3 regions of the Streptomyces sp. NPDC091209 genome follow, and region 2 is predicted to be linked to each of the others. Evidence: riboswitches for the same ligand, from Rfam matches in the RefSeq annotation. Region 2 holds a riboswitch; each other region holds the start of a gene.
The links. Region 2 has a riboswitch for thiamine pyrophosphate ahead of thiC (phosphomethylpyrimidine synthase ThiC). Riboswitches for the same ligand answer to the same signal wherever they lie in the genome.

Region 1 (10,172 bases), on a different contig from region 2:
AGGGCATCGCGCAGCACATCGCCGCCTTCGCGCCGAAGTACCTCTCCAAGGAGGACGTTCCGGCCGAGGTCGTCGAGACCGAGCGTCGCGTCGCCGAGGAGACCACCCGCGCCGAGGGTAAGCCCGAGGCCGCCCTCCCGAAGATCGTCGAGGGTCGCGTCAACGGCTTCTTCAAGGAGGCCACCCTCCTCGGTCAGCCGTACGCGCTCGACAACAAGAAGTCCGTCCAGAAGGTTCTGGACGAGGCCGGTGTCACCCTGAAGCGCTTCTCGCGCATCAAGGTCGGCATCTGAGTCCGTACCGCGATCGACGCGCGACCCCTATAGGGTCGACAGCAGTCGTCCGCGTGCGCCGGCACCCACGCGTGTGTGCCGGACGACAGCAGATCTGACGAGGAGGCCATTGCCGAGCATGGGATGCGAACAACACCCCACCGGCAATGGCCTTCTTCGTATGTGCACCATGAGGAGATCTCCATGACCACCACCCAGGCCGACAAGGGCGAGAAGAGCGACGACGGCAAAGGCGCGGGACGCTTTCTGCTGAAGCTTTCCGGCGAGGCGTTCGCCGGTGGCGGCGGACTGGGCGTCGACCCCGACGTGGTGCACAAGATCGCCCGCGAGATCGCGGCCGTCGTGCGCGGCGGAGCCCAGATCGCCGTCGTCATCGGCGGCGGCAACTTCTTCCGCGGGGCCGAACTCCAGCAGCGCGGCATGGACCGGGCGCGCTCCGACTACATGGGCATGCTCGGCACGGTCATGAACTGCCTCGCCCTCCAGGACTTCCTGGAGAAGGAGGGCATCGACAGCCGCGTCCAGACCGCCATCACCATGGGCCAGGTCGCGGAGCCGTACATCCCGCTGCGCGGCGTGCGGCACCTGGAGAAGGGCCGCGTGGTCATCTTCGGTGCCGGTATGGGCATGCCGTACTTCTCCACCGACACCACCGCCGCCCAGCGCGCCCTGGAGATCGACGCCGAGGCGCTCCTCATGGGCAAGAACGGTGTGGACGGTGTCTACGACTCCGACCCGAAGACCAACCCCGAGGCCGTCAAGTTCGACGCGCTCAGCTACGGCGAGGTCATCACCCGGGACCTCAAGGTCGCCGACATGACCGCGATCACGCTGTGCCGCGACAACAAGCTGCCGATCCTGGTCTTCGAGCTCCTGGCGGAGGGCAATATCGCGCGGGCGGTCAAGGGTGAGAAGATCGGCACACTCGTGGGTGACCAGAGCGGCCGAGCCTGACGGGGAACGCTTCGGACCGGGTACGCCCCCGGTCCGTGACGGACCCCGACCGGGGGATGGACAATGTCCTGCCGGTCCGGAACCGTGCAGGAACAAGACGCGACGCAGCCGGCCGCCGAACCCCGACGAGGAATCAGCTGCCGGGCCTACTCAAGACACGCAGGAGCAAGTGGTGATCGAAGAGACCCTCCTCGAGGCCGAGGAGAAGATGGAGAAGGCCGTCGTGGTCGCCAAGGAGGACTTCGCCGCGATCCGCACCGGCCGTGCGCACCCGGCGATGTTCAACAAGATCGTGGCCGACTACTACGGCGCGCTGACGCCGATCAACCAGCTGGCCTCGTTCTCCGTTCCGGAGCCGCGCATGGCCGTGGTGACCCCGTTCGACAAGAGCGCGCTGCGCAACATCGAGCAGGCGATCCGGGACTCCGACCTGGGCGTCAACCCCAGCAACGACGGCAACATCATCCGGGTGACGTTCCCCGAGCTCACGGAAGAGCGTCGCAAGGACTACATCAAGGTCGCGCGGACCAAGGGCGAGGACGCCAAGGTCTCGATCCGCGCCGTGCGCCGCAAGGCCAAGGACGCTCTCGACAAGCTCGTCAAGGACAAGGAGTCCGGCGAGGACGAGGTCCGCCGCGCGGAGAAGGAGCTCGACGACACCACGGCGAAGTACGTCGCCCAGGTGGACGAGCTCCTGAAGCACAAGGAAGCGGAGCTGCTCGAGGTCTGATGAACGACTCTTCCTGGGGGGCGCCGCCACAAGCCGGGTACTGGGGGCCGTCCGAGCAGGGGCCTGTCCAGGGGGCAGCCCCGGCGGGTCCCACGTACGATGCGCATGACGCGCAGCACACTCGGCCCATGCCCACCGTGCCCGATGGACCCGCACTTGGCGGAGACCAGGATGACGACAGGGGGGCCGCTCGGCCGAGCGGCCCCTCCGTCCGCAACGACACACCGTCGGCGGCGCCCTACGGGGATCCGTCGCACAACCCGCAGAGCCCGCAGGAGCCCATGCCCAGCACCGCCCCCGAGCCCGCCCCCGCACCTCAGAAGAAGAGTGCGGGACGCGACCTCGGCGCGGCCATAGGAGTGGGCGTCGGGCTGGGCGCGGTGATCGTCGCGTCGTTGTTCGTCGTCAAGGCCGTCTTCGTCGGTGTCATAGCGGTCGCCGTGGTGGTGGGGCTCTGGGAGCTCACCTCACGGCTGGAGGAACGCAAGGGCATCAAGGCGCCGCTCGTGCCGCTCGCGCTCGGCGGGGCCGCCATGGTCGTCTCCGGGTACGTGCGCGGTGCCGAGGGCGCCTGGGTGGCCATGGCGCTCACCGCGCTGGCCGTGCTGGTCTGGCGGATGACGGAACCTCCCGAGGGCTATCTCAAGGACGTCACGGCGGGGGTCTTCGCGGCCTTCTACGTGCCGTTCCTGGCGACCTTCGTGGCCATGATGCTCACGGCCGACGACGGCCCGCGCCGCGTTCTGACCTTCCTGCTCCTGACGGTCGTCAGCGACACGGGCGCGTACGCCGTCGGCTGGCGCTTCGGCAAGCACAAGCTGGCGCCGCGGATCAGCCCCGGAAAGACCCGCGAGGGTCTGATCGGAGCGGTCAGCTTCGCGATGGTGGCGGGTGCGCTGTGCATGCAGTTCCTGATCGACGACGGCACCTGGTGGCAGGGTCTGATCCTCGGCCTCGCGGTCGCGGCCAGCGCCACGCTCGGTGACCTCGGCGAGTCCATGATCAAGCGTGACCTCGGCATCAAGGACATGGGCACCTTGCTGCCGGGCCACGGCGGCATCATGGACCGGCTGGACTCGCTGCTCCCGACGGCTCCGGTCGTCTGGCTGCTGCTCGTGCTCTTCGTCGGATCCGGCTGATCGTTTTTCCGCACGCACCCGCGATATGCGTACGTGCGACGCACACACGTGCGACGTACGCACCTACGATGCGCGCCTCTACGAGACCACCCCTTCCGGTCATCCGATCACCTCACCGTGATCCCCGTGACCGGGAGGGGTGGTCTCGTACGTGTGGGGCCGGCCGTCCTGCCATTCCACCCAGCGCGAATCGTCCAGGAGCTCCCCCGCGTCCGGGAGGCCCGCGCGGCGCAGGAACTCGACCACGTCGGCGTCGCTGTGGGCGACGCCGGCGCTCCGGCCGCGGATCGTCACGCGACGGCCGCCTGTCCCTGCCGGGCGGCCGACGGTGATGGGCGCGGTGGACACGCCGTCGGGCTGTGTCTGTTCCTGCTCTTCGTGCTGTTCCTGCTGTTCGTGGTTCGGCTGCGCGTGTTCGTGGTTCACAGGACACCCAGATCCGTGTCGGGGCGGCAGTACGGGCATGCCGTGACGCCGTCTTCGGTGATCGCCCGGAGAGCCTGCTCGCGTGCGAGTGGCTTCGTGTTCTTCCCGGCCAAGCCGCAGTCGCCCGTGTGGACGGCGTCGGGGGTGGCCTTGGTGCCGCCTGTCCGTCGCATCGCGAGTTTCCATCCCCGGGGCGGCGGGGGCGACGTAAGGGCCGCGCGAGTGGCGGCGACCTCCTGCCGCTCCAGCTCGGCGATGGTGTCGTCGGTGCGGCGCAGTTGCCAGAGCAGCCAGGCGCGGACGCTGCGCAGATGCTCCAGGCGGGACACGTTTTCGTACACGTATTCGATTCTAGGGCTTGGCGTGACGTCGCGGCAGCATCCGGCCGCGCCTGTCCGCCCCTGTCCGTCCGTCTCCCTCCGTCTCCCGCCGTCTTCCTCCGACTGTCTCCCCCTGTGCCCCCTGTGTCCCTCGGAGTCCTGCCTTTGAACCTCGCCGAGGGGGATCGTCGCGGCGCCGCGGGTGGGAGACGCAGGTCACATTCGGTCGTGTCACATCGTGCGGAGCTGTTCCGTCATTGAGGTGTAGCCACGAACAACGACACAGGAGCGCACCATGGAAGCTCGGTTGAACCTCTTCGCCAGCCCGGTCGCGGCCAAGTTCACGAAGCACATCGTCGCCGCGGGCAGGGCGCTCGAGGACTCGACGCTGCCGGCCGCGACGCAGGAGCTGGTGAAGCTGCGCGCCAGCCAGATCAACGGCTGCGGATTCTGCACCGACATGCACACCAAGGACGCCACCGCGGAGGGCGAGACCTCGGTACGCCTCAACCTGGTCGCGGCCTGGCGGGAGGCGACGGTGTTCTCGGACGCCGAGCGGGCCGCCCTGGAGCTGACGGAGCAGGGCACGCGCATCGCGGACGCGGCCGGCGGTGTCACGGACGAGTGCTGGGCGAACGCCGCCAAGTACTACGACGAGGAGCAGCTCGCCGCCCTGGTGTGCTGCATCTCCATCATCAACGCCTTCAACCGCGGCAACGTCATCGTCCAGCAGCCCGCCGGCGCCTACCGGCCCGGCCAGTTCGCGTAAGGATGGGGTGCCTCGGCCGGACCTGCCGGGTCCGGCCGAGGCCCGCCGCGGGCCCCGAGGTGACCGCAGGCCGCCGCCTCCCTTGTTCGGCCCCTGGTGCCGGGCGGAGGCGTACGACTTACCGGGTCCGGGCGTCGGTACATCCCGGCGCCCGGCACGTCACCAGCTGGTCCAGGGCAGGCGGGTACACGCCGTGCGCCAGTTCCGAGCCCGATGAGCAGCCCCGTCCTGGCTCCCCAGGCCCCTCCCTGATGGGTCGCGCTCGATGGTCGTCGCACCAGGGCCACCGGCACTGGAATCGCCAGGAGGGTCCGGCCGTGGGCCGGGACGGGCCGTCCCCAGGTCGTGCGAGGTCGGTCGGAGCTGACAGGTGGCGCCCGCGGGTGATCGCCCCCACCCCGTTGTGGCCTGGGCCGGTGGTGTTGATCTGCGACACTGGAAGGGTTATGCCGAAGCCCGGAGAACTCACTTTTGTCGCGCCGCGCGGAGCCAAGAAGCCGCCGCGGCACCTTGCCGATCTCACGCCCGCCGAGCGCAAAGAGGCGGTTGCCGCGATCGGTGAGAAGCCGTTTCGTGCCAAGCAGCTCTCGCAGCACTACTTCGCCCGGTACGCGCACGACCCCGCCGAGTGGACGGACATCCCGGCCGCCTCGCGCGGCAAGCTCCAGGAGGCCCTGCTTCCCGAGCTGATGTCGGTCGTACGTCACCTGTCGACCGACCAGGACACCACCCGCAAGACCCTGTGGCGGCTCTTCGACGGCACGCTCGTCGAGTCCGTCCTGATGCGCTACCCGGACCGGGTGACCATGTGCATCAGCTCGCAGGCCGGCTGCGGGATGAACTGCCCGTTCTGTGCCACCGGACAGGCCGGTCTCGACCGGAACCTGTCGACCGCCGAGATCGTGCACCAGATCGTCGACGGTATGCGGGCGCTTCGCGACGGCGAGATCCCCGGGGGTCCGGCGCGGCTGAGCAACATCGTCTTCATGGGGATGGGCGAGCCGCTCGCCAACTACAAGCGGGTGGTCGGCGCGATCCGGGCCCTCACCGACCCCGAGCCGGACGGGCTCGGGCTCTCGCAGCGCGGTATCACCGTGTCGACGGTCGGGCTGGTCCCCGCCATCAACCGGTTCTCCGACGAGGGCTTCAAGTGCCGCCTCGCGATCTCCCTGCACGCCCCGGACGACGAGCTGCGCGACACCCTCGTCCCCGTGAACACGCGGTGGAAGGTGCGCGAGGTGCTGGACGCCGGCTGGGAGTACGCGGCGAAGTCCGGGCGGCGCCTGTCCATCGAGTACGCCCTGATCCGGGACATCAACGATCAGGCGTGGCGTGGTGACCGGCTCGGGCGGATGCTCAAGGGCAAGCCCGTGCATGTCAACCTCATCCCGCTGAACCCGACCCCGGGGTCGAAGTGGACCGCCTCGCGGCCCGAGGACGAGAAGGCGTTCGTCGAGGCCATCGCGGCCCATGGCGTGCCGGTGACCGTCCGGGACACCCGTGGCCAGGAGATCGACGGCGCTTGTGGTCAGCTCGCCGCGACCGAGCGGTAGTCTGAGCCGAGTCAGTCCATCTCATAGTCCGACATCTTCATATTCCGACAGGGGAGCGCCACAGCGCTGAGAGTGCGGGACAGACCGCAGACCCTCTGAACCTTGCCCAGGTCATTCTGGGTAGGAAGTTCGGTCCTTACTCAAGCTGTTGCGCCCTGCCCGGGAACCGTCAGAGGTCCCGGGTGGGGCCGCGTCTCTTCCTGGTCACCCAGGAGGAATCAGTGAGCACCACCAGCAGCAGGCGGTTCGCGGTCTTGGCCGTCGGGCTCGGTCTCGTCGCGCTCCCCGCGCTGTCCGCGTGCGGCTCGTCCGGCGCCGCCGGCTCGGGCGACTCGAAGACGATCACGCTCGTCAGCCACGACTCGTGGCTCGTGTCGAAGAACGTGCTCCACGACTTCGAGAAGCAGTCCGGCTACAAGGTCCGCGTCCTCAAGGACGGCGACGCCGGGCAGGCCGTCAACAAGGCGATCCTGACCAAGGACAACCCGCAGGGCGATGTCTTCTTCGGCGTCGACAACACCCTGCTCTCCCGTGCGCTCGACAACGGGCTGTTCCAGCCGTACGCGGCCAAGGGCGCCGACCAGGTGCTGCCCCAGTACCGGACGGACCAGGACAAGCACCGGGTCACGCCCATCGACACCGGTGACATCTGCGTCAACTACGACAAGGCCTACTTCACCAAGCACAAGCTGGCGCCGCCGCAGTCTTTCGACGACCTGGTCAAGCCCGCGTACAAGAACCTCCTCGTCACCGAGAACGCCGCCACGTCCTCGCCCGGCCTCGGCTTCCTGCTCGGCTCCGCCGCCCATTACGGGGACAGCAACTGGCAGGGCTACTGGAAGAAGCTCAAGGCCAACGGGGTGAAGGTAGTCGACGGCTGGGAGCAGGCGTACAACGACGAGTTCTCCGGGTCCGCCGGGGGCAAGAAGGCCAAGGCCGACCGGCCGCTGGTCGTCTCGTACGCCTCCTCGCCGCCCGCCGAGGTCATCTACGCCGACCCGAAGCCCACCACCGCCCCGACCGGGGTCGCGGCCGGTACCTGCTTCCGGCAGGTGGAGTACGCGGGTCTGCTCAGCCACGCCCAGAACGCCAAGGGCGGCAAGGCGTTCCTGGACTTCCTGCTGACCAAGGAGTTCCAGGAGGACATGCCGCTCAACATGTTCGTCTACCCGGTGCGTGAGGGTGCGCGGGTGCCGGCGGAGTTCACCCGGTTCGGTCCGCAGGCCAAGGATCCCGAGACCCTGGCGCCCGCGAAGATCGCCGCCGACCGCGACCAGTGGGTCAAGTCGTGGACCTCACTCGTACTGAAGTAGCCGACCGAGCCGACGGAACCGACCAGGGCGGAGAGGTCGGCGGGGTCGGCCGGGCTTCGCGAAAGGCGCGCGGGCAGGGCGCGACACGGTTCGCGCTGATGGTCCTGCCCGTCGCGTTCTTCGCGGTGTTCTTCGCCTACCCCGTCGCCGCGATCGTCTCGCGCGGCCTCCACGGGGACGGCGGCTGGCGACCGGGCCGGATCTGGGACGTGGCGACCCGGCCGGACATCCGGCACGTGCTGTGGTTCACCACCTGGCAGGCGTTCGCCTCGACGGCCCTCACGCTGTTGATCGCGCTCCCCGGCGCGTACGTCTTCGCCCGCTTCGAGTTCAGGGGCAAACAGATCCTCCGGGCCGTGGTGACGGTGCCCTTCGTGCTGCCGACCGTGGTCGTCGGCACGGCGTTCCTCGCGCTGGTCGGCCGGGGCGGGCTGCTCGACGAGCTGTGGGGCGTACGCCTGGACACCACGGTGTGGGCGATCCTGATCGCGCATGTCTTCTTCAACTACGCGGTCGTCGTACGGACCGTCGGCGGGCTCTGGTCGCAGCTCGACCCGCGCCAGGAAGAGGCCGCCCGCGTGCTCGGCGCCTCCCGCTTCGCGGCCTGGCGCAGGGTGACGCTGCCGGCGCTCGGGCCGGCCGTGGCCGCCGCCGCCCTCATGGTCTTCCTCTTCACCTTCACCTCGTTCGGCGTGGTGCAGATCCTCGGCGGTCCCACCTTCTCGACCCTCGAGGTCGAGATCTACCGGCAGACCTCCGAGATCTTCGATCTGGAGACGGCGGCGGTGCTCACGATCGTCCAGTTCGTGGCGGTGGGGGCGATCCTCGTCGTGCACGCGGCGACCGTACGCCGCCGGGAGACCGCCCTGCGTCTGGTGGCCCCGGAGACGACCGCGCGCCGGCCGCGCGGGGCCGGGCAGTGGGCGCTCCTCGCGGGCGTGCTGGCGAGCGTCGCGGTCCTCCTGGTGCTGCCGCTCGCGGTCCTCGTGCAGCGGTCCCTCGGCGCACCGGGATTCGGTTACTACACGGCGCTGGCCCACGACGACGGAGGCGTCTTCCTCGTCGCCCCGATCGAGGCGGTCGGCAACTCGCTGGAGTACGCGCTCGCCGCCACCGCCATCGCCGTGCTGATCGGCGGTCTGGCCGCCGCGGCACTCACCCGGCGCGCCGGTCGTCTCATGCGGGGCTTCGACGCGCTGCTGATGCTGCCGCTGGGCGTTTCCGCGGTGACCGTGGGGTTCGGGTTCCTGATCGCCCTGGACGAGCCGCCGCTGGATCTGCGTGCCAGCTGGATCCTGGTGCCGCTGGCCCAGGCGCTGGTGGGGGTCCCCTTCGTCGTCCGCACGATGCTGCCGGTGCTGCGGGCGGTGGACGGAAGGCTGCGGGAGGCCGCGGCCGTGCTCGGGGCGTCGCCGTGGCGGGTGTGGCGCGAGGTCGATCTGCCGATGGTGCGGCGGGCGCTGCTGATCGCGGCCGGGTTCGCCTTCGCCGTCTCCCTCGGGGAGTTCGGGGCGACCGTCTTCATCGCACGGCCCGACAACCCGACACTGCCGGTCGCCGTGGCCCGGCTGCTCGGGCGTGCGGGCGATCTCAACTACGGCCAGGCCATGGCCCTCTCGACCATCCTGATGGTGGTGTGCGCCGTGGCGCTGCTGCTGTTGGAGCGGGTACGGACCGACCGGACCGGGGAGTTCTAGATGCTGCTGAGCCTGCAGGGCGCGACCGTACGCTTCGGCGGGCGGCCCGTGCTCGACGCCGTCGACCTCGATGTCGCCGAGCACGAGATCGTCTGCGTGCTCGGGCCGAGCGGCAGCGGCAAGTCCACGCTGCTGCGGACCGTGGCGGGACTGCAGCCGCTGGACGCGGGCCGTGTGGTGCTGGACGGACGGGACCAGGCGGACGTTCCCGCGCACAAGCGGGGCGTCGGCCTGATGTTCCAGGACCATCAGCTCTTCCCGCAGCGGGATGTGGGCGGCAACGTGGCCTTCGGGCTGCGGATGCACGGCACCGCGAAGAGCGGACAGGCGGCCCGGGTGGGGGAGTTGCTCGATCTGGTCGGTCTGCCCGGAGCCCGGGACCGCGCCGTCGCCTCGCTCTCCGGCGGCGAGCAGCAGCGGGTGGCACTGGCCCGCGCCCTCGCGCCGCGCCCCCGGCTGCTGATGCTCGACGAACCGCTCGGCCAGCTCGACCGCTCGCTGCGCGAACGGCTGGTCGTCGAACTCCGCGGCCTCTTCGGCGCGTTGGGTACGACCGTGCTCGCCGTCACGCACGACCAGGGCGAGGCCTTCGCGCTCGCGGACCGGGTCGTGGTGATGCGCGACGGGCGGATCGCCCAGTCCGGTACGCCCCTTGAGGTCTGGCAGCGTCCCGTGGACGCCTTCGTGGCCCGTTTCCTCGGCTTCGACAACGTGGTCGAGGCGACGGTGAGCGCGACGGTCGCGGACACCCCGTGGGGCAAGCTCCCGGTGCCCGAGGGCGCCCCCCAGGGGCCCGGCACGCTCCTCGTACGGCCCGCCGGGGTACGGCTCGTGGCCGCGGCGGACGGGCTGCGCTGCACGGTGGCCGCCCGCACCTTCCGGGGCACGCACGTCGCCGTACAGCTCCAGCCGCAGGACGCGCCCCGGCTGGAGGCGGCGTGCGCGCTGCGGGACGCGCCGGAGCCCGGGGACGTGGTC
Region 2 (10,172 bases):
GCAGCACGGTGAGGGACACGCTCGCGCACTGGCGCGACGCACTCGGCGCCCCCGTGTACTGGGCGGTCTACCGAGACGGCGAGATCGAGCTCATGTGTGTCGCCGACACTCCGGCGAACCCCGCGGTCGAGGAGTGGGCCGACTTCCGTGAGACCGGTCACGCCCATGCGATCGGCCAGTGTCTGCTCTCCCAGCTGGACGACAAGTCCCGGCGAGACCACCTCGATCGCTACCCGGTGCAGCCGATCACTCCGTACACGGTGCGTGACAAGGACCGTCTGCTGCGGCGCCTGGAACGGACGGGGCGGATGGAACCGGTGATCGAGCGGCAGGAGTACGCGCTGGGCACGGTCTGCGCCGCGATCCCGGTCACCGCGGGCAGTTCGGCCGCGGCCGTCGCCCTGTCCCTCCCTTCCCACCAGGTCGACCGACTGCTGCCCGCGGCACGGAAGTTGCAGAGCGAAGTCGGCAGGCTGCTAGGAACACTCGCCATCTCTATCAGTATCTGAAAACTCACTCCTTGTAATGCGGCATGCACGTTGAGCAAGATTTCCAGCAGTGTCAGGGGGACGAATCCTGGCCAGTCGATGGCAAACGACGGGGTAGGCGATGCGCGAGTCGGTGCAGGCAGAGGTCATGATGAGCTTCCTCGTGTCCGAGGAGCTGTCCTTCCGGATTCCGGTCGAGCTGCGCTATGAGACCGGTGATCCGTACGCCGTGCGGCTGACCTTCCACTTGCCCGGCGACGCGCCTGTGACCTGGGCGTTCGGGCGGGAGCTGCTGATCGACGGAGTCGGCAGGCCGTGTGGTGACGGCGATGTGCACATCGCTCCGGCGGACCCGGAGGCGTTCGGCGAGGTGCTGATCCGGCTTCAGGTCGGCGGCGATCACGCGCTGTTCCGGTCCGGGGCCGCGCCGCTCGTCGCGTTTCTCGACCGGACGGACAAGTTGGTGCCGCTCGGGCAGGAGCGCTCTCTCGCGGGTTTCGACACGTCTCTGGACGAGGCGCTCGACCGCATCCTCGCGGAGGAGCAGAGCGCGGGCTGAAGCCCCGGCAGCCCGGAGCGGAGGAACGCTTCCTCACAAGGGGCGCCCGTGCAGGATGGTTTCAGCGTTTCCGGCGGGCCGTTCAGTGCTTGCGGCGACGTCCCTTCCCGCTCCGTGCCGACGTCCTGGCAGCCGCCGGCTCCGCGGGGACGGGCGCCGTCCCTTCACGGTCCGCGGCGACCACGAGTGCGGCCAGTACGGTCGTCACCGGCACCGCGGCGACCAGACCGATCGATCCGACCAGGGTGCGCACGATCTCCTCGGCGACCAGTTCGCTGTTGGCGACGGTGCCCACGCTGCTCTGCGCGATCGAGAAGAGCAGCAGCAGCGGCAGCGCGGCGCCCGCGTAGGCCAGGACGAGCGTGTTGACGACCGACGCGATGTGGTCGCGGCCGATACGGATGCCCGCGCGGTACAGGCCGCGCCAGCCCATCGTGGGGTTCGCCTCGTGGAGTTCCCAGACCGCGGACGTCTGCGTCACCGTCACGTCGTCGAGGACACCCAGCGAACCGATGATGACTCCGGCAAGCAGTAGACCGCTCATGTCGATGGACGGGTACAGGCCGTGGATCAGGCCGGTGCTGTCGTCGGTGTTGCCGGTCAGCACGGCCCAGTCGATGAAGACCGAGCCCAGGAGGCCGATCAGCACCAGTGAGAGCAGGGTGCCGACCACCGCCACGGATGTCCTGGCCGACAGACCGTGACACATGTAGAGCGCGATCAGCATGATCGCGCTGGATCCGACGACGGCCACCAGCAGCGGGTTCGAACCCTGCAGGATCGCGGGCAGGATGAAGAAGTTCAGGATCATGAAGCTGATGGCCAGGGCGACCAGCGCCATGACACCGCGCATCCGGCCGATCACCACGACGACCACGGCGAAGATCACGGCGAGCAGTGTCAGGGGCAGCTTCCGGTTCGCGTCCGTGACCGAGTACTGGAGGTCCTTGGGGGCGGAGGGCTCGTACGCGACGACGACCTTCTCGCTCTGGTGCAACTGCCGTGACTGATCCGGCTGAACGATCTCGACGAACGTACGGCCCGTGTCCTTGCCGGTGTCGATCCGGACGGTCGCCTTCTTGCATTCACCCGCGGCCTGCTGCTGGGCGGAGGAGCCCTCGGCGGTGGAGGTGTCGCCCGTCGGGGTCTCCGCGGAGGCGTTCACGGACTTGCAGTCCACCTGGTCGATCCTGGTGACCGTCGCCTGCTGCGTCTGCCGGTCGAAGCCGACACCGGTGCGTTGGTGGGAAGGCGCGCCGCCGGGCCACAGCACCACGAGACCCACCGCGACCGCGGCGGCGAAGGGGATCAGTACCGCGGCGATGACCTTGCGCAGGTGCTTGGAGACCGGCGCGGCGGGACCGTGGCTGTGCGAGTGCCCGTGCCCGGCGCTGGAACCCTCGCCGTGTCCGCCGTCGGGACTCGCTCCGTGTCCGCCGTCGGGACCGTGGTGCTCGCCGCCGGCCCCGTGACCCGGACCACCACCCGGCCCATGTCCATGCCCGTGTCCGTTGCCGGAGTTGTGCCTGTGCGCGTCGTCGGAGCCCGGACGGCGCGGCGGCTCAGACGGCGGGAACGGATGCTGCTGCGTCGTTGTCACCGCCAGATCATCGCAAGAACGGCAAGGGCCCTCTGTTCAGCGCGCCAAATATGACGCTAGCGTGGAGGCACCTTTGCACACGCGGGAGCTCGGAGCACCGGGCTGAGAGGGCGCTGACCTCCGTCTTCGCGATGTTTCACATGAAACATCGACGAACGGAAGCCGCTGCGTCGACCGCTGAACCTGTTACCGGGTAATGCCGGCGTAGGGAGTAGGTCTCATGACCGACAAGGACGTACGCACGCCTGCCTCCAGCCAGACGGAGGGGGCTTCCTCCCCGTCCCTGAACAGCGAGGCCGGGAAATCCATCGGCTGGCACAAGGCGTACGTCGGGGGTACGCGTCCCGATCTGCGGGTGCCGGTTCGCCAGGTGCACCTCACCAACGGCCAGTCCGTGACGCTGTACGACACCTCCGGCCCGTACACCGATCCGACCATCGACACCGAGGTGCGCAGGGGGCTGGCACCGCTGCGCGAGAACTGGATCATCGCCCGCGGAGACACCGAGGAGTACACGGGCCGGCCCGTGCGCCCCGAGGACGACGGGATCAAACACACCGCCCCGCGCGGGGGGCTGCGCAACCTCGACGCGGTGTTCCCCGGACGGCCGCGCCAGCCGCGCAGGGGGCGCGCCGGGCAGGCGGTCACCCAGCTCGCGTACGCGCGACGCGGCGAGATCACGCCCGAGATGGAGTTCGTGGCGGTCCGCGAGAACGTCGACCCCGAGGTCGTACGGGAGGAGATCGCCGCCGGCCGGGCGGTGCTGCCGGTGAACGTCAACCACCCGGAGACCGAACCGATGATCATCGGCAAGCGGTTCCTGGTGAAGGTCAACGCCAACATCGGCAATTCCGCGGTCACTTCCTCCATCGAGGAAGAGGTCGAGAAGATGACCTGGGCGACCCGCTGGGGCGCCGACACGGTCATGGACCTGTCGACCGGCCGCAACATTCACACCACACGTGAATGGGTGCTGCGCAACTCCCCCGTCCCCATCGGCACGGTGCCGCTCTATCAGGCGCTGGAGAAGGTCGACGGCCGTGCCGAGGAGCTGACCTGGGAGATCTACAAGGACACGGTCATCGAGCAGGCCGAGCAGGGCGTGGACTACATGACGGTCCACGCGGGCGTGCGCCTGGCGTACGTGCCGCTCACCGCGAACCGCAAGACCGGCATCGTCTCGCGCGGCGGCTCGATCATGGCGGCCTGGTGCCTCGCGCACCACAAGGAGTCGTTCCTGTACGAGAACTTCGAGGAGCTCTGCGAGATCCTCGCCGCGTACGACGTCACCTACTCGCTCGGTGACGGTCTGCGTCCCGGCTCCATCGCGGACGCCAACGACGCCGCCCAGTTCGCGGAGTTGACGACGCTCGGGGAACTCAACACGATCGCGAAGCGTTTTGATGTGCAGACGATGATCGAAGGCCCGGGACATGTCCCGATGCACAAGATCAAGGAGAACATCGACCTTCAGCAGGAGATCTGTGATGAAGCTCCGTTCTATACGCTCGGCCCGCTGACGACGGACGTCGCGCCGGCGTACGACCACATCACTTCCGGCATCGGTGCCGCGATGATCGCCTGGTGGGGCACGGCCATGCTCTGCTATGTCACGCCCAAGGAGCACTTGGGCCTGCCCGATCGTGACGACGTCAAGACCGGCGTCATCACCTACAAGATCGCCGCCCACGCAGCCGACCTCGCCAAGGGGCACCCGGGTGCACAGGAATGGGATGACGCGCTCTCCGACGCCCGCTTCGAGTTCCGGTGGGAGGACCAGTTCAACCTGGCCCTCGATCCGGACACCGCAAGGGCGTTCCACGACGAGACGCTGCCGGCCGAACCCGCCAAGACGGCCCACTTCTGTTCCATGTGCGGGCCGAAGTTCTGCTCGATGAAGATCAGCCAGAGCATCAACGAGCGGTTCGGCGGTGACACGGCCGACGGTGCTTCCGCGGCGGAGATCTCCGAGGGCATGCTTCAGAAGTCCCGGGAGTTCGCGGAGGCGGGCAACCGCGTGTACCTGCCGTTGGCCGACTGAGCCGCTTCACAGGGGCGCGGTCCGGGGCGGGTTCCCGGGCCGTCGCCCTCGGTCCGGTCATTCCGTGACGTCCTGCGGGTACCAGCGCAGTTCCACCGTGTTGCCGTCCGGGTCCTGGACGTAGACCGAGGTGGCGGTGCCCCGCGCGCCGAAGCGTTCCACGGGACCCTCGAGCACGGTGAAGGATTCCGACGCGATGACCTCGTCCCAGTCCAGCGGCTCCACGGTGAGACAGATGTGGTCGACGTTGGACTCCCCGCGGGCGTGGGCGACCAGGTCGATGATGGTTCCCTCGGTGACCCTCACCGACGGGAACGGGACCTGGCCGCCCCGCCACTCGGCGACGCGTACGGGAGCCAGGCCGAGGAGTCCGGTGTAGAAGGCCAGGGACCGTTCGACGTCCTCGACGTTGAGGACCAGGTGGTCGAAGGCCTTCACGCGCACGGTGGTCACTTCGCCTCCAGGGCGACGGCGAGGCGGAGCCACTCGCTGAACAGGGCGGGGTCGATGTCGTCGGCACGGCTGAGTTTCACGGAGGCCATCCGGCGGGCTCCCGCGATCAGTCGGCCCGAGGGGTCGGTCACTTCCTGGCCGCGCCAGAGGCCGAAGGTGACGTACGACGTGTAGGCCTTGAGCAGGCAGACCGGGGTCCGGCCCGGCTTGTCCCCGAGGCTCCAGGTGGGGTGGCCGTGCCACAGTGCGCCGGAGTCGTCGGGGAGGGCCGAGTCGATGACAGGCCTGAGTCTCTCGCCGATGGCGCGCAGGGGGCCGTCGAGTTCGTTCACGTAGGCGGTGATGTCTGACGAGTTCATCTGGTCCCGTTCGGAAGGGTGTGATGGGTGGTACCGGGCACGCGTGCCGTGCGCCCGGGTGTCCGGGGGACTCGTCGGGTTCTCTCCGGAGGCCGGGTGGACGCCTTCTACGATCCGCCGCGGACAGTTCGCCATCAAGGCAAGATCGGTGTACGACCGTTGAGCCAGATTTAACGCCGGGGGATTCATGCTGGAGCGACTGGAGATCGAGGCCTTTCTTACGCTGGCCGAGGAACTGCACTTCGGCCGGACCGCCGAGCGGTTGCTGATCACGACCGGACGGGTCAGCCAGGTGATCAAGAAGCTGGAACGCAGAGTGGGCGGCTCGCTGTTCGAACGCAACAGCCGTTCCGTCCGGCTCACCCCGATCGGCCGACAACTGGCGGACGACCTGACGCCCTTGGTCGCCGGGATGGAAGCGGCGCTGCGAAGAGCAGCCGACGCCAGCCGTGGGGTCACCGGAGAGCTGCGGGTCGCCTTCCTCGGTGAGTGGACGGCACCCGCGCTGCTCAGGGCGGTCGGCCTGTTCGGAGAGCGGCACCCGGACTGCCGGGTCGACGTACGGGAGGTTCAGCTGTCCAACTCCCGGGCGAGCCTGCTGGACGGTTCGATCGACGTGCTGCTCGCCTCGTTCCCCTTCGACGGCATGGCCTGCGGGCCCGCGCTGCTGCGGGAGAGACGGGTACTGGCCGTGGCGGCCGGTCATCCGCTGGCAGGCGAGGAGCGGGTGTCCGTCGAGGTGCTCGCGGAACACCCCGTCGTGCAGTACCCACAGGTGACCTCGGCGGGGTTCAAGCGGGACCGCACACCGGAGCGCACTCCCTCGGGCAGGCCCGTTCCCAAGGGCCCGGTCGGCGGGTCGTTCTCCGAAATGCTGACCCTGGTGGCGATGGGCCGGGGCGTGCTCCCGGTCGGGGAGCACTCGCGGCAGTACTACCCCCGGCCCGATGTGGCCTACGTACCCCTTCACGACGCGCAGCCGATCGAGCGGGGACTGGTGTGGAGGGAGGGCAACACGACCGAACGGCTTCGCGCGTTCGTCCGGGCCGCGACGGATGCGGCAGGCGCTCCCCGCGCGTAGGCGTATCGCTCGGTTCCGATGGCGGATTCTCTAGGCAGACTGGGCGTATGACACCGACATCGATGAGCAAGGGCGCGAACATTCCCGTTGCCGCGCAGGAGGTGCAGGTCGTGCTCAGCTGGTCCGGGGGTCCCGGTGCGCCGGACGCCGATGCCTCGGCTCTGCTGCTCCGTGCGGACGGACGGGTGCGGGACGACGGCGACTTCGTCTTCTACAACCAGCCGAGGCACGCCTCCGGTGCCGTGCGTCATCTGGGGAAGCGGAGGGAGGGCGACGGGACCACGGACACCGTCGGGGTGGACCTGCGTGCTCTGGAGCCGGAGATCCAACGGGTCGTCCTAGGCGCCTCCGCCGACGGGGGCACCTTCGGCCGGCTGTCGGATCTGCGACTGAGACTGCTCGACGCCGCTACGGGGCAGGAACTGGCGCTGTTCGACATGGAAGCGACGACGGAGACGGCGTTCATCGGGGGTGAGCTGTATCTGCGGGGCGATCAGTGGAAGTTCCGCGCGGTGGGCCAGGGGTACGCCTCCGGACTCGCGGGCCTGGCCACCGACTTCGGGATCAGCGTGGACGAGGAGCCGGCTGCTCCCGGGAGCACGGGCGCCAAGGACGCGCCCTCCGGAGCCGTCGGCGCCGGAGGCGCCCCGTCCCGGTTCGAGGAGACACCTCGGGCGTCCCCGCCCGCCGTTCCGCCCCGCCCTGTGGTGACGCCCCCTTCCACGCCGATGCGCCCTTCCACGCCGGTGCCCTCGTCCTCCCCGATGTCCCCGGGCTTCGGCTCGGCTCCTCATCTCATCAAGGGCGAGGAGCGGTTGCCCGTGGACATGCGCAAGCGGCTCTCCCTGCGCAAGGAGCAGGTGGCGGTCAGTCTGCGCAAGCACGGGGCGGTGGGTGTCAGGGCCCGCGTCATCCTGGTCCTGGACGCGTCCGGGTCGATGTCGTTCCTGTATTCGAAGGGCGTCGTCGCCGATGTGGTGGAGCGCATGGCCGCGGTGGCCGCGCAGCTGGACGACGACGGAGAGCTGCAGGCGTGGACCTTCGCGTCGAACCCGGCCCGGCTGCCGGACCTTGCCCTGGGGGACCTGCCGGAGTGGCTGGAGCGCCATGTCCGGGTCGGTGAACTGACCTTGTTCCGGCGGAGCAAGAAGCCGCGGAAGGGGCTGCAGCCGGGCCAGGTGGACATGCGGGCGGTCGGGATCCAGAACGAGGAGCAGAAGGTGATCGCCGAGGTCCGGACGTATGTCCGCGAGCACCCGGCCGCCGATCCCACGCTGGTGCTCTTCTTCTCCGACGGTGGCGTCTACCGCAACAAGGAGATCGAGAAGGAGCTGCTGGAGGCGGTGGACGAGCCGGTCTTCTGGCAGTTCGTCGGGCTGGGGCGCTCCAACTACGGCGTTCTGGAGCGGTTCGACACGCTGCCGGGCCGACGCGTGGACAATGTGGGCTTCTTCGCGGTCGACGACATCAGCGACGTACCGGATCCGGAACTCTACGACCGGTTGCTGTCCGAGTTCCCGTCGTGGACGAGGGAGGCACAGCGACTGGGCATCATCTAGAAGACGGGCCGAGGCAGCGTCCGGCGCCCGCGGGACCGCCCCGCAGCTCCGTAGGGACCCGTACCCGAGGCAGCCGTACGAGGTACTCGCGAAGGCCGTACGGACTCGCGGCCTGCCCGTACGAACGCGCAGGCGTGACGCGGCCGTACTGGGCCCGCACGCGTGACGGCCGTGCGGGCCCGCGCGAGCGCGCGGGCCCTTTCCTCCCTTGAACCCGGCCGTCGGCCGACCGGGTCACTCGGGCTGGTGCTCCGGTCCCCCGAAGTCCGGGCTGGAGAAGTCCGGGCTGGAGAAGCTCGGGCGCGGACCGGCCGCGGGTCCGCCGTCGGGGCTGCTGAACCCCGGCCGGCCGTAGCCGAGGTGGGGGATACGGCTGGGAGCCGGTGCCGGGCGGCCCAGTGCCGCCGAGCCCGGGTCCGCGAGAGCTTCCCGGAGGAACGGCAGGATGCCGCGCTCCAGCAGGGCATCGCGCCAGGCTTCCCTGGCCCGGGTGACCTGTTCGGTCAGCTCGCCGCCCGCTCCGGCACGGAGCGAGGACGAGCTGTTGCGCAGTGCGGTCAGCAGCAGTCCGGCCGCGGCGACCAGAATCGCGGCCGCCGTGACCGCGCCGAAGACCCAGCCCGTGGCCAGGAGAGTCCTGGCGATGGTCGGCTCGGGATCGAGCATCTTCAGGACGTAGCCGACGAGCAGGAAGATCACCGCGGCTGTTCCGGCGAGGACGGGGGCGAGCACCGCGACGACGGCGACCGCGCCGGCACCTGCGGTCTCGGTGACCTCCCCCACGGTGGCGGCGAGCCCCATCGCGGTCGAGCCCGGCTCGGTGGAGCCGGCTTCCTCGTTCACGACCGGGGTGGACCGCACCGGGCGTCGCAGTTCCTCGCGGACCTTCACATAGTGCGCGTACTCGTCCGACGCGGCGGACGTGATGAGGACGGTCGCGTTGAGCGCCATGGTGCGCAGTTGTTCGAGGTTGAGCCGCTGGCCGACAGCGGCGAGTTCCGGGCGGTGTGGTGCGGAGCGCAGCGCCTCATCGAGGATCCGCTCGTATTCCTGGCGGTCCTCGCTCAGCAGGTGCTGCGGAACGCTGTTCATCTGCATCCCCCGATGCTCCGTAGGGCTGGTGGCTCGCACGCTGACGAGCCGTTGGGCAGAAACGGAGGGGAGCCTGCTACGGATAAGCCGATGGTAGAGCGGTGACGGCACGCCGTGACAGGGGGTTTCCAGAAATTGGCCCCCGGCCGGCGTGGTCCGCCCGGGGAGACGCCTGCCCGGTGAACGCTCACATATCCAGCGGAAGTTGTTGGACCAGCAGCTTTCCGGCCATGGTCACTCCGCCGTCCATCGCGATGGCCAGCCCGTCGGCGTAGACGTGCGGTCCTTCGACCACGGGGCCCGCGCCGGCCTCGCCGTCCTCCGGGCCGACCTCGCCCAGCAGGTACGGAATGGGGCTGTGACCGTGGACGACCCGCGAGCCGCCGTACGCGCCGAGCAGCTCGTGGACGGCCTCGGCGCCGTCGTCGCGGAAGGCGAAGCGCCGGGTGAACTTGCGGAAGAGGTCCCAGCATTCGTCGGCGTCGTTGCGGGTGAGGGTTTCGCGGACGGTGTCGTTGACCGCTTCGATGGAGTCGCCGTAGTCGAGGTAGGCGGTCGTGTCGGAGTGCACCAGGAGGTGTCCGTCGACCAGTTCCATGGCGTCCAGGCGGGCCATCCACTGCAGGTGGTGGTCCTGGAGGCGGTCCATGTCCGTCTTCTGGCCGCCGTTGAGCAGCCAGGCGGCCTGGAAGGTGGCGGTGCCCGCGCCGGAGCTGACCGGGGTGTCGCCGAACCGCTTGGCGCCGAGCAGCAGCAGCTCGTGGTTGCCCATGAGCGCCTTGCAGTAGCCGCCGGCCGCGGCCGCTTCGGCGGACAGCCGCATCACGAGGTCGATCACACCGATGCCGTCCGGGCCGCGGTCGGTGAAGTCCCCGAGGAACCACAGCCGCGAGGTGCCGGCCGACCAGTTGCCCGTGGCGTCGACGAGGCCCTTCTCCTG
Region 3 (10,172 bases), on a different contig from region 2:
CGCCGCCGGCCACAGCACGATCACCCCGTTGTCGATCAGTTCCATCACGGCGATCGACAGGGTGTCCGCGGCCAGGGCCACCCGGAACGCCGTCCGGAAGCCGACTCCCGCCGCCAGCACGCCGCGCAGGGTGAGCGAGTAGCCGAAGAAGAAGGCCAGCGCGATGGCGAGGACCGTCGTGGGCGTGTTTCCCCAGCCGAACGCCGTGCCGATCACCATGCCGAGCACCTCGCCGATGGCACAGCCGGTGAGGCAGTGCAGGGTCGCCCGCGCGGCCGTCGACCAGGTCGCCCCGGCCGCCGTTGGCGCGTGCACGGGCGCGTGCGGGTGTCCGTGCGCCGCGTGGTGCGTGTGCGCCTCGGCGGCGTGTCCCGCGTGAGGCGTCCGCCCCGCTTGCTGCGCCTGCGTCTCGTTTTCCATGAGGGGCCCCCATGCCAGGTGGTGGTTCCTGTCTCCTACAGGAACCATATACCCCCCTGGGGTATTCCCTCATGCGTCCGCTCCGTGCCGGGCGGCCCTTTCCTCAGCCGTCGCGGAGCTTCTTCAGTCGTTCCACATCGGCCGCGTGCCCCTCTTTCCCACCGGGCGTCTCGATGATCAGGGGGACGCCCTCCGTGGCGGGATGCGTCATCAGGGCGCGGAACGGGTCCTCGCCTATGTGGCCGGAGCCGATGTTCTCGTGACGGTCCTTGTGCGCGCCGACGACGTCCTTGGAGTCGTTGGCGTGGATCAGTTTGAGCCGCCCCTCACCGACCGTGTCGACCAGCAGGTCGAGGGTCTGGTGCATTCCGCTCGGCCCGGTCAGATCGTGGCCCGCCGCGAAGATGTGGCAGGTGTCGAGGCAGACGCCCAGCCTGGGGTGGGCGTCCAGGGCCTCGAAGTACGGTCCGAAGTCCCAGGTGCGGGAACAGAGGGAGGCGCCCTGGCCGGCCGTCGACTCCAGCAGGAGGAACGGGTCGTCGTCATGGGTCAGTTCGTCCAGCAGCGGCAGCAGTCGGTCGCGCACCTGCTTGAGGGCGACGGACCGCTCCCGGCCGCCGGTGGCGCTCCCGGTGTGCACGACCACACCCAGGGCGCCGATCTCCCGCCCGCGCCGCAGTGAGTGCCGCAGCGACTCCACCGACTTGTCGACCGTCGCCTCGGTGTGCGAACCGAAGTTGATCAGATACGGGGCATGGACGTACGCGGGGATCGACCCGGCCGCGCACGCCGCGCGGAAGTCCTCGTCCTGCTTCGGGTTCCCGGCGGGCGTCGCCCAGCCGCGCGGGTTGGCCACGAAGACCTGGACGGTCTCGGCCGCGAGGTCACGGGCATAGGCCAGGCCGACGGAGTGGAGACCGCCGGCCACGGGCACATGGCCGCCGACAGGGTTGCGGAGCTGCTTGCTGGTCACACCCGCCAGGGTGTCACGCGCCGCCGAGCGCCCCGCGGGCGGACCTGTGGGCGGACCCCCGCGGGCGGACGCGCGCGTGGACCTCGCGGGGAAGCGGCCTCCGGGCGGTTGGCCGTCGGAGGCCGTACGTCCGCCGGGTTCAGCGGATCTGGATCGTGATCGTCGAGCCCTTGGGCGCCGTGTCCCCGCCGTGCACCGACTGCTTCTTGACCGTGTCGCCGAAGAGTCCGAGCAGTCCGCGGTCCTCGTTGACCTGGAACCCGGCATCCTCCAGGGCCGTCTTCGCGTCGTCCACGCTGTCGCCCACGACGTCCGGGACCTCGACCATCTCGGGGCCCTTGGAGACCGTCAGCGTCACGGTGTCGCCCGTGGCGGCCTCGTGGCCCGCGCCCGGCGTCTGTTCGGCGACCTGCCCCTTGTCGAAGTCCGAGTTGACCTGCTGCGCGGCGATCCGCACCTTCAGGCCCGCGCCCTCCAGCTGCGCGGTGGCGTCCTCGACCGACGAGCCGGTCACGTCGGGCAGTTCCACCGGGGCGCCCTTGCTGACGACGATCGCGATCGCCGAGCCCGAGTGCCGCGGGGTGCCCGCGCCCGGATCCGTACCGATCACGAAGCCCCTGGTCACGTCCTCGCTGAACTCCCGGGTGACCATGCCCGCGGCGAGCCCGTCGCCCTTGAGGACCTCCTTCGCCTTGAACAGCGCGAAGCCCTTCAGATCGGGCACCTTCACCGTCTGGGGGCCGTCGGAGACGGTCAGCGTCACGGAGTCGTTGTCGCGGATCCGCTCGCCGACACCGGGATCGGTGCTGATGACCGTGCCGCGCTTCACGGTGTCGCTGTAGGCGTGTTTGACCCGCTTGACGTCGAGCCCGGCGTTGTGGAGCTGGGCCGTGGCCTGCTGCTGCGTCTTCGCCAGGACCGGCGGGACCTTGGTGAACTGGCCCGAGTTGATGTACCAGACACCGGCGCCGAGGCCGAGCACGAGCACGATCGCGGCGACGACCATCAGCATCCCGCGCCGCGGGCGCGTACCCGGGGGCCGCGCCGGCATGGCCGGGGTGGCACCGAAGGGACTGCTCTGCTCGAACCGGCTGGTCCGGTCCAGAGCGCTGCCGTCCTCGTCGTTCACGGGCAGCGGACGGGGGACGGACAGCGAGCGCGGGATCACGCTCGTACGGTCGCCGGCGTTGTCGTGGCCCACGGACAGCGCACCCGGCGGTACCGCGTCGAGCTGCTCGGCGCTGAGGCCGGCCCGTGCTTCGAGGACCCGGCCGAGCAGTGCCACCGCGTCGGCCGGGCGGACATCGGGATTGCGGGCGGTGGCCGCGGTGACCAGCTCGTCCAGCGGGTACGCCAGGCCCGGCACGACGGCCGACGGAGGCGGCACGTCCGCGTGGAGGTGCTGGTACAGCACCTGCGCGGGGGAGTCCGCGGTGTACGGCTTGGCGCCGGTGAGCATTTCGTAGAGGACGACTCCGCAGGCGTAGACGTCGACCCGGGTGTCGGAGGTGCCGTGCTCGATCTGCTCGGGGGCGAGGTACGACACGGTGCCGAGAACGGCACCCGTCGTGCTGGTCACCGTGTCCACGGCGCGGACGAGGCCGAAGTCCGCCACCTTGACCCGGCCGTCGTCGCCGATCAGCACGTTCTCCGGCTTCATGTCGCGGTGCACGAACCCGGCGCGGTGCGCGGCGCCGAGGGCGGCGAGCACCGGCTCCAGGATGTCGAGCGCGGCCCGGGGCTGCAGGGCGCCGCGCTCGCGCAGCACGTCCCGCAGGGTGCATCCGGCGATGTACTCCATGGCCAGATAGACGTACGACCCGTCCGCCCCCTGGTCGAAGACCTGCACGACATTGGGGTGCGCCAGCCGGGCCACCGACTTGGCCTCGCGGATGAACCGCTCGACGAACGAACCGTCGGCGGCCAGCGTCGGGTGCATCACCTTGAGCGCGAGCACGCGGTCGAGGCGGGTGTCCAGGGCCCTGTAGACCGTGGCCATCCCGCCGACCGCGATCCGTGCGTCGACGCGGTAGCGCCCGTCGAGCACGTGTCCGACAAGGGGGTCCTGAAGGGTCGTATCCACGCAGGTGAGTCTACGATCCGCCACTGTCACGACGCCCCGTTCGGCGGATACAGGGGCCCGACTGCAGCCGAGCTGTGACGCACACCGCACGCACGAAGGTCCGTTCGGCGTACGGATGTCCGATCAGACCCTGTTCGAAGCCGCAAGGCCACAACGCGACAACCTGCGCCGACGCGCAGAGCGGCCCGCGGCAGGCAGCACGCGGGACCGCCCGGTCCGCCCCATGACGTCAGGTGCACGTCACATCGGTCGCACGCGGGCGCGCGGACACCTCACGCCCATCGCACCCGCCGACGGCGGGCCTCCCGCGGGAGGCCCGCCGTGCCCGTCCGGCCGGAAACCGACGGCACGACGCTACGCGGGCGGGCGATCAGAACGCCGGGCGCTCCGGGTCGAGCGCCGCCATGCCCTCCGCGGGAGAGGACGCGTGGGCGAAGTGCCGCCGCGGGATGCGCCCCGCCCGCCGCGCCAGGCGCCCCGCCTCCACCGCGTGCCGCATGGCCTCCGCCATCAGCACCGGCTCCTGCGCCCGCGTCACCGCCGAGGCGAGCATGACCCCCGCACACCCCAGCTCCATCGCGAGCGCGGCGTCCGACGCCGTACCCGCCCCCGCGTCCAGGATCACCGGCACGCGCGCGTGCTCGACGATCAGCTGGAAGTTGTGCGGGTTGCGGATCCCGAGCCCGGACCCGATGGGCGAGCCGAGCGGCATGATCGCCGCGCAGCCGACGTCCTCCAGCTTGCGCGCCAGCACCGGGTCGTCGTTCGTGTACGGCAGCACGGTGAAACCGTCGTCGACCAGCGTCTCCGCCGCGTCGAGCAGTTCGATCGGATCGGGCAGCAGAGTGCGCTCGTCGGCGATGACCTCCAGCTTGACCAGGTCCGTGCCCAGCGCCTCACGCGCCAGCCGGGCGGTCAGCACGGCCTCACCGGCGGTGTAGCAGCCGGCCGTGTTCGGCAGGACGCGGATGCCGAGCCGGTCGAGCACCGACAGGACCGAACCGTGCACGGACGCGTCCACGCGCCGCATCGCGACCGTCGTCAGCTCCGTACCGGACGCCACCAGGGAGCGCTCCAGCACGTCGAGGCTGGGCGCGCCGCCCGTCCCCATGATCAGCCGGGACCCGTAGGTCGTACCACCGAGGACGAAGGGATCGTCGGCCATGGGTCAGCCTCCTTGGACGGCGGTGAGGACTTCCACGCGGTCGCCCTCGGTGAGGGAGGTGGACGACCACTGCGCGCGCGGGACGACGGTTTCGTTCAGGGCGGCGGCCACCCCGGCCGGTGCCGGGGTGAGGGTCGCGACGAGCGCGTCGAGCGCGGTCCCCGCGGCGATCAGCCGCCGCTCCCCGTTGACGACGATGTTCATACGGGCAGCTCCGTGAGGGCGGTGGCGCCGAAGCGCAGGGGGGTGAAGGGGAGGGCCTCGGCGGGGAGTGCGCCGGTGGTCAGGGCGTGGGCCATCGCGTCGCCGGTCACGGGCGTCAGGAGCACCCCGTTGCGGAAGTGACCGGTGGCCAGCAGCAGCCCGTCCAGTGCGGTCGGGCCGAGCAGCGGCGCGTTGTCGGGCGAGCCGGGGCGCAGCCCCGCGCGGGTCTCGGTGAGCGGCAGCTCGGTGATCCCGGGGACCAACTCGTGTGCGTCGCGCAGCAGTTCGTACACACCGCCCGCCGTCACGGTGGTGTCCCAGCCCAGTTCCTCGCTGGTCGCGCCCACCACGAGCTCGCCGTTCTCGCGCGGCACCAGATAGACGTGGCTGCCACGCACCACGGCCCGCACGGTGCGGTTGAGGAAGGGCGCGTACCGCCGCGGCACGGTCAGCCGCAGTACCTGCCCCTTCACCGGGCGCACCGGCGGCACGACGTCATCGGGGACGCCCCTCAACCGCCCGCTGAGGCTGCCCCCGGCGAGCACCACCTGGCCCGCGAGGAGTTCGGTGCCGTCCGTGGTGACCACTCCGGCGGCCCGGTCCCGTACGACCGTCAGACACTCCGCCCACGTCCGGTGCAGCACCACTCCGGCCCGCTCGCACGCCGTGACCAGGGCTCCCGCCAGGCGCCGCGGGTCGATCTGGTGGTCGCCGTCGACCCGCAGACCCCCGCGCACGCCCGGCGCGAGCATCGGCTCCAGACGGCGGCACTCACGGCCGCTCAGCCACTCCGACTCCAGCCCCGAGCGGACCTGAAGGGCGTGCAGTTCCCGCAGATGGGCGCGGTCGTCGGCGTCCAGCGCGACGGCCAGCGTGCCGCACCGGCGATAGCCGAGGTCCTGGCCGGTCGCCTCGGTCAACTCGGTGGCGAAGTCCGGATAGCGGCGCGCGGAGGCGAGGTTGAGACCCAGCAGGGTCTCCTCGCCGAAGTGGAGTTCGGTGACCGCGGCGAGCATCCCGGCCGCGACCTGGGCGGCCCCGCCGCCCGGCTCCGGGTCCACGAGCGCGGTGGTGAACCCGCGTTGCGCGGCCCGCCAGGCCGTCACCAGACCGATGATTCCGCCCCCGATGACGAGGACGTCCGACGAACGTGCAGACGGCATGGGCGTCCAGCCCCTCCCTTCGCCGGCATGACCCGGATCAGGTTCGTACGGTCGGAGGCCGCCCCAGCCTCCCTCTCAGCCCGGTGCGTCCGGGCTCCCGCGAGTGCTTTACGTTGGCCACCCTAGCCCGCCCCCGACCGTCTCAGTAAGGGAGCATCCGACCATGGCGCGACCCCTCGACGGCCTTGTCCTCGTCCCCGTCGCCGACCAGGCGCCGGGCCAGGTGGGCACCCGCACCCGGTTCGCCTACCACGAGCGCGACGGCACGGTCTGGGCCGACTACACGGGCGGCGACATCGTCCGCGGACACCTCGTGGGCACCCGTGAGGGCGACCGCCTCGACTTCCGCTACGTGCAGCTCATGCACGACGGGACCACCGCCTCGGGCCACTGCGTGTCCCTCGTCGTGGAACTGCCCGACGGCCGCGTGCGACTGGAGGAGACCTGGACCTGGGAGTCACGGGAGGGCACGGGGACGAGCGTGGTGGAAGAGCCGCGCGCGACCGATTGTCGTCCCGCTTCTCATGATGGCCACAACGAGACGTACAACACTCAGGTGACCCTTCAGGTCGAGTACCACGGACGCTTCAGCGAGGCCGGAATCGCAGACTCGGGCAACACCGTGATCGACTGCTGAAGTCCGTTCACCCGTAACGGTCTGCCGGATCGATTCGGTAGGCCGTTTTCGGCTTCGGTCGCACAGATGAAGGTGAGACAGCAGCATGCACGTTCATTTTGAAGCATTAGACCCAGAGAAAATGATCAGGTTCTGGGGCGGCATCCCGGGTTGGGGTGGGTGCAGCGTCGGCGAAGCGGAATCTCCGGCTGTGCTACCGGTCGTCACCGTCCTTGTCGGAACGATCGCCGAACAGGTTGAGACGCTGATCGCCAAGGGCGCCTCTCTCGTGAAACCTCACGATTCCATGCAAGCCCTGATGACGGATCCGGAAGGCAACAGGTTCATGGTGGTGCTCGACCCCGATCACGAAGCATGAATGCCCAAAAGGAGCGGCGTACAGCCGCACGACCCTTGGCAGCTCGCTACGCTCGCGCGGCAACGCCCTGGACTCCGACGGCCGTTGCACCCCTGCGGAAACAACCTCCTTACCGGGCCCTGATCTCTACCGGGGTCCCGAGCGGCTTCGGTCGCTGGCGGGGCCGCTGACGTTAGCGGCCCCTCGGGGGCCGAGACCGGGCCGTCTGTGGGCCGTCCGAGGGTGGCCGACCACGACAGGCAACGACAGACGACGAGCGCTTCATCCCCGGTTACCGGGGCGCCGAGTACCCCATTTGCAGGTAAGCGATGCCTGTCACGTGTCTATGGTGATCAGGTGAGCGAGCAGACGCAGGCACAGTCGCAGGGGCCCACGGTACGGAGGGTCGTCGTGGTGGGCGCGGGCATCGCCGGAGTGCAGACCGCGGTCGCCCTGCGCGAGCAGGGCTTCCCGGGCACCGTCACGCTGATCGGCGCGGAGCCGCATCAGCCGTACGACCGGCCGCCGCTGTCCAAGGCCGTCCTGCTGGGCAAGGCCGAGGGTTCCGCCTTCGACATCGACTTCGAGGCCCTGGACATCGACCTGAGGCTCGGTCGCGAGGCGCTCGGGGTGCGCCCCGACGACCACGAACTGGACACGGCCGCGGGACCCGTCCCGTACGACGTCCTGGTCGTCGCCACCGGCGCCGAGCCGATCCAGCTCCCCGGCGCCGAAGGCGTGCCCGGGGTGCATCTGCTGCGCACCCTCGACGACGCCGACCGGCTGCGTCCCGTCCTCACGCAGCAGCACGACATCGTGGTCGTCGGCGCGGGCTGGATCGGCGCCGAGTTCGCCACGGCCGCCCGCGAGGCGGGCTGCGCGGTCACCGTCGTCGAGGCCGCCGACCGGCCGCTCGCCGGCGCGCTGCCCGCCGAGGTGGCCGCCCCGATGGCCGCCTGGTACGCGGACAGCGGGGCCACGCTGCGCACCCACGCGCGCGTGGAGCGCATCGAGCCGGGCGCGGTGATCCTGGACGACGGCTCCCGGGTGCCCGCGGGCGCCGTCGTGGTCGGGATCGGGGCGCGGCCCGCCACCGCCTGGATCGCCGGCTCCGGCATCGAACTCGGCGCCCACCGCGAGATCGTCGCCGACGACCACCTGCGCACCTCCCTGCCCGACGTCTACGCGGTCGGCGACTGCGCCTCCTTCCCGTCGGGGCGCTACGAGGACCGCCTCCTCGTCCATCACTGGGACAACGCCCTCCAGGGCCCGCGCACCGTCGCCCTGAACATCGTCGGAGCGGCCCCCGCCGCCTACGACCCGGTGCCGTACTTCTGGTCCGAGCAGTTCGGCCGCTTCGTGCAGTACGTCGGCCACCACACGCCCGCCGACACCCTGGTCTGGCGCGGTGACTCCTCGGGCGCCTCCTGGTCGGTGTGCTGGCTCCGCGAGACCCGTCTCGTCGCCCTTCTGGCGGTGGGCCGGCCGAGGGACCTCGCCCAGGGCCGCCGGCTCATCGAAGCGGGCGCACGCATGGATCCGGAGCTGCTCGCGGACCCGTCGAGGCCCCTGAAGGGCGCCACGGCCTGATCCGTCACCCCAGGTCGGACGCCCTTGGCTTCCGACTGTCGGTCCGGGATGGCAGGCTTGTCCCGTGACCGAGATTGACGCAAAGATCGATGCTCTCGTCCCCGCCTGGCTCACCCTCCCCGACATCGCCGAACAGTTCGGCGTCGAGGTGACGCGCGTCCGGCAGCTGGTCAAGGACGGCCAGCTGATCGCCGTACGCCGTGGTGAGAACCGCGCGCTGCACATCCCCGCCGAGTTCATCGACGCGGACGAGCAGAAGGTCGTCAAGGGCCTGGCCGGGACCCTGACGCTCCTGAGGGACGACGGCTTCTCCGACGAAGAGGCCCTCGAATGGCTCTTCACCCCCGACCCGAGCCTGCCCGGCACCCCCGCGCAGGCTCTGAGCGAGAATCGCGGCACGGAGGTGAAGCGCCGCGCCCAGGCGCTCGCCGTCTGACCTGAACGCGACCGTCCGGCACGGGGAGCGCGGCGGCCGGGACCATCCCGGCCGCCGCGCTCGCCGCGCACCGACCCACGGGGGATCCACGCATGCCCGAGAACGCCGCCACGACCGCGCGGGGCCGGCTCGCCGACGCCCGCGTCTACCTGTGCACCGACGCCCGCAGGCGTCAGGGCGACCTCGCCGAGTTCCTCGACGCGGTCCTCGCGGGCGGCGTCGACATCGTGCAGCTGCGCGACAAGGGCATGGAGGCGGGGGAGGAGCTGGAACACCTCCAGGTCCTCGCGGACGCCTGCGCCCGGCACGGCAAGCTCCTCGCCGTCAACGACCGGGCGGACGTGGCCCACGCGGTCCGCGCCGACGTACTGCACCTGGGGCAGGGGGACCTCCCGGTTCCCGCGGCCCGCGCGATCCTCGGCGACGAGGTGCTCATCGGCCGTTCCACACACGCCGAACACGAGGCCGCGGCCGCCGCGGTCCAGGAGGGCGTGGACTACTTCTGCACCGGCCCCTGCTGGCCCACCCCCACCAAGCCCGGCCGCCACGCACCCGGCCTCGGCCTGGTCCGCAGCACGGCTGCCCTCGGCACCGACCGTCCCTGGTTCGCGATCGGCGGCATCGACCTCGGCCGGCTCGACGAGGTGCTCGAAGCGGGCGCCCGCCGGGTCGTCGTCGTACGGGCGATCACCGAGGCGGACGACCCGGGCGCGGCGGCGGCGGAGTTCGCGAAGCGACTGCGGACGGCGTAGCTCCGTGCGGTCCGCCCGCGAGGAGCGTTCCGGCACGGCCGCCCTCCGCGGGTGTCCGCCGCCGTGCGCGGCTGTCCGCACGTACCGTCGGGCGCCCGCGGGTGTCCGCCGGTGTCCGAGGGGTGGACAAGAAGTCGACAGATCGGACAAATGGCAGCGGTTCGGTTGGGGGACCGACGCCCTCTGACTAACCTGCGAGTATGGCCCTCGGATCTGCTTCCACCAGGACTGATCGCGCACGCACCGTGCGCGACATGCTCGCGACCGGCAAACAGACCTTTTCCTTCGAGTTCTCGGCGCCGAAGACCCCCAAGGGCGAGCGGAACCTGTGGAACGCCCTGCGGCGGGTCGAGGCCGTGGCGCCCGACTTCGTCTCGGTGACCTACGGAGCCGGCGGCTCCACCCGGGCCGG

Region 1: another riboswitch for thiamine pyrophosphate. It lies ahead of ACIQRL_RS29345 (thiamine ABC transporter substrate binding subunit); the one in region 2 lies ahead of thiC (phosphomethylpyrimidine synthase ThiC).
Region 3: another riboswitch for thiamine pyrophosphate. It lies ahead of thiO (glycine oxidase ThiO); the one in region 2 lies ahead of thiC (phosphomethylpyrimidine synthase ThiC).

The regions. Positions count from the first base shown of each region.
Region 1 is NZ_JBIVVR010000011.1:106,302-116,473, reverse strand. It holds gene tsf (translation elongation factor Ts) at 1-293, shown strand, start outside; gene pyrH (UMP kinase) at 477-1,247, shown strand; gene frr (ribosome recycling factor) at 1,420-1,977, shown strand; gene ACIQRL_RS29370 (phosphatidate cytidylyltransferase) at 1,977-3,116, shown strand; gene ACIQRL_RS29365 (hypothetical protein) at 3,216-3,464, opposite strand; gene ACIQRL_RS29360 (DUF6233 domain-containing protein) at 3,539-3,883, opposite strand; gene ACIQRL_RS29355 (carboxymuconolactone decarboxylase family protein) at 4,158-4,631, shown strand; gene rlmN (23S rRNA (adenine(2503)-C(2))-methyltransferase RlmN) at 5,078-6,184, shown strand; TPP riboswitch at 6,224-6,329, shown strand; gene ACIQRL_RS29345 (thiamine ABC transporter substrate binding subunit) at 6,406-7,497, shown strand; gene ACIQRL_RS29340 (ABC transporter permease) at 7,473-9,194, shown strand; gene ACIQRL_RS29335 (ABC transporter ATP-binding protein) at 9,195-10,172, shown strand, end outside.
Region 2 is NZ_JBIVVR010000002.1:522,968-533,139, forward strand. It holds gene ACIQRL_RS09330 (IclR family transcriptional regulator) at 1-509, shown strand, start outside; gene ACIQRL_RS09335 (SsgA family sporulation/cell division regulator) at 610-1,047, shown strand; gene ACIQRL_RS09340 (YibE/F family protein) at 1,130-2,647, opposite strand; TPP riboswitch at 2,719-2,875, shown strand; gene thiC (phosphomethylpyrimidine synthase ThiC) at 2,868-4,688, shown strand; gene ACIQRL_RS09350 (VOC family protein) at 4,746-5,132, opposite strand; gene ACIQRL_RS09355 (DUF1801 domain-containing protein) at 5,138-5,500, opposite strand; gene ACIQRL_RS09360 (LysR family transcriptional regulator) at 5,688-6,581, shown strand; gene ACIQRL_RS09365 (VWA domain-containing protein) at 6,629-8,140, shown strand; gene ACIQRL_RS09370 (hypothetical protein) at 8,375-9,238, opposite strand; gene ACIQRL_RS09375 (metallophosphoesterase) at 9,420-10,172, opposite strand, start outside.
Region 3 is NZ_JBIVVR010000001.1:432,428-442,599, reverse strand. It holds gene ACIQRL_RS01970 (DUF4396 domain-containing protein) at 1-420, opposite strand, end outside; gene ACIQRL_RS01965 (deoxyribonuclease IV) at 524-1,393, opposite strand; gene pknB (Stk1 family PASTA domain-containing Ser/Thr kinase) at 1,533-3,476, opposite strand; gene ACIQRL_RS01955 (thiazole synthase) at 3,847-4,641, opposite strand; gene thiS (sulfur carrier protein ThiS) at 4,645-4,845, opposite strand; gene thiO (glycine oxidase ThiO) at 4,842-6,008, opposite strand; TPP riboswitch at 6,006-6,119, opposite strand; partial or broken gene ACIQRL_RS01940 (hypothetical protein) at 6,172-6,513, shown strand; gene ACIQRL_RS01935 (VOC family protein) at 6,731-7,003, shown strand; gene ACIQRL_RS01930 (NAD(P)/FAD-dependent oxidoreductase) at 7,340-8,572, shown strand; gene ACIQRL_RS01925 (Rv2175c family DNA-binding protein) at 8,637-9,008, shown strand; gene thiE (thiamine phosphate synthase) at 9,101-9,760, shown strand; gene metF (methylenetetrahydrofolate reductase [NAD(P)H]) at 9,961-10,172, shown strand, end outside.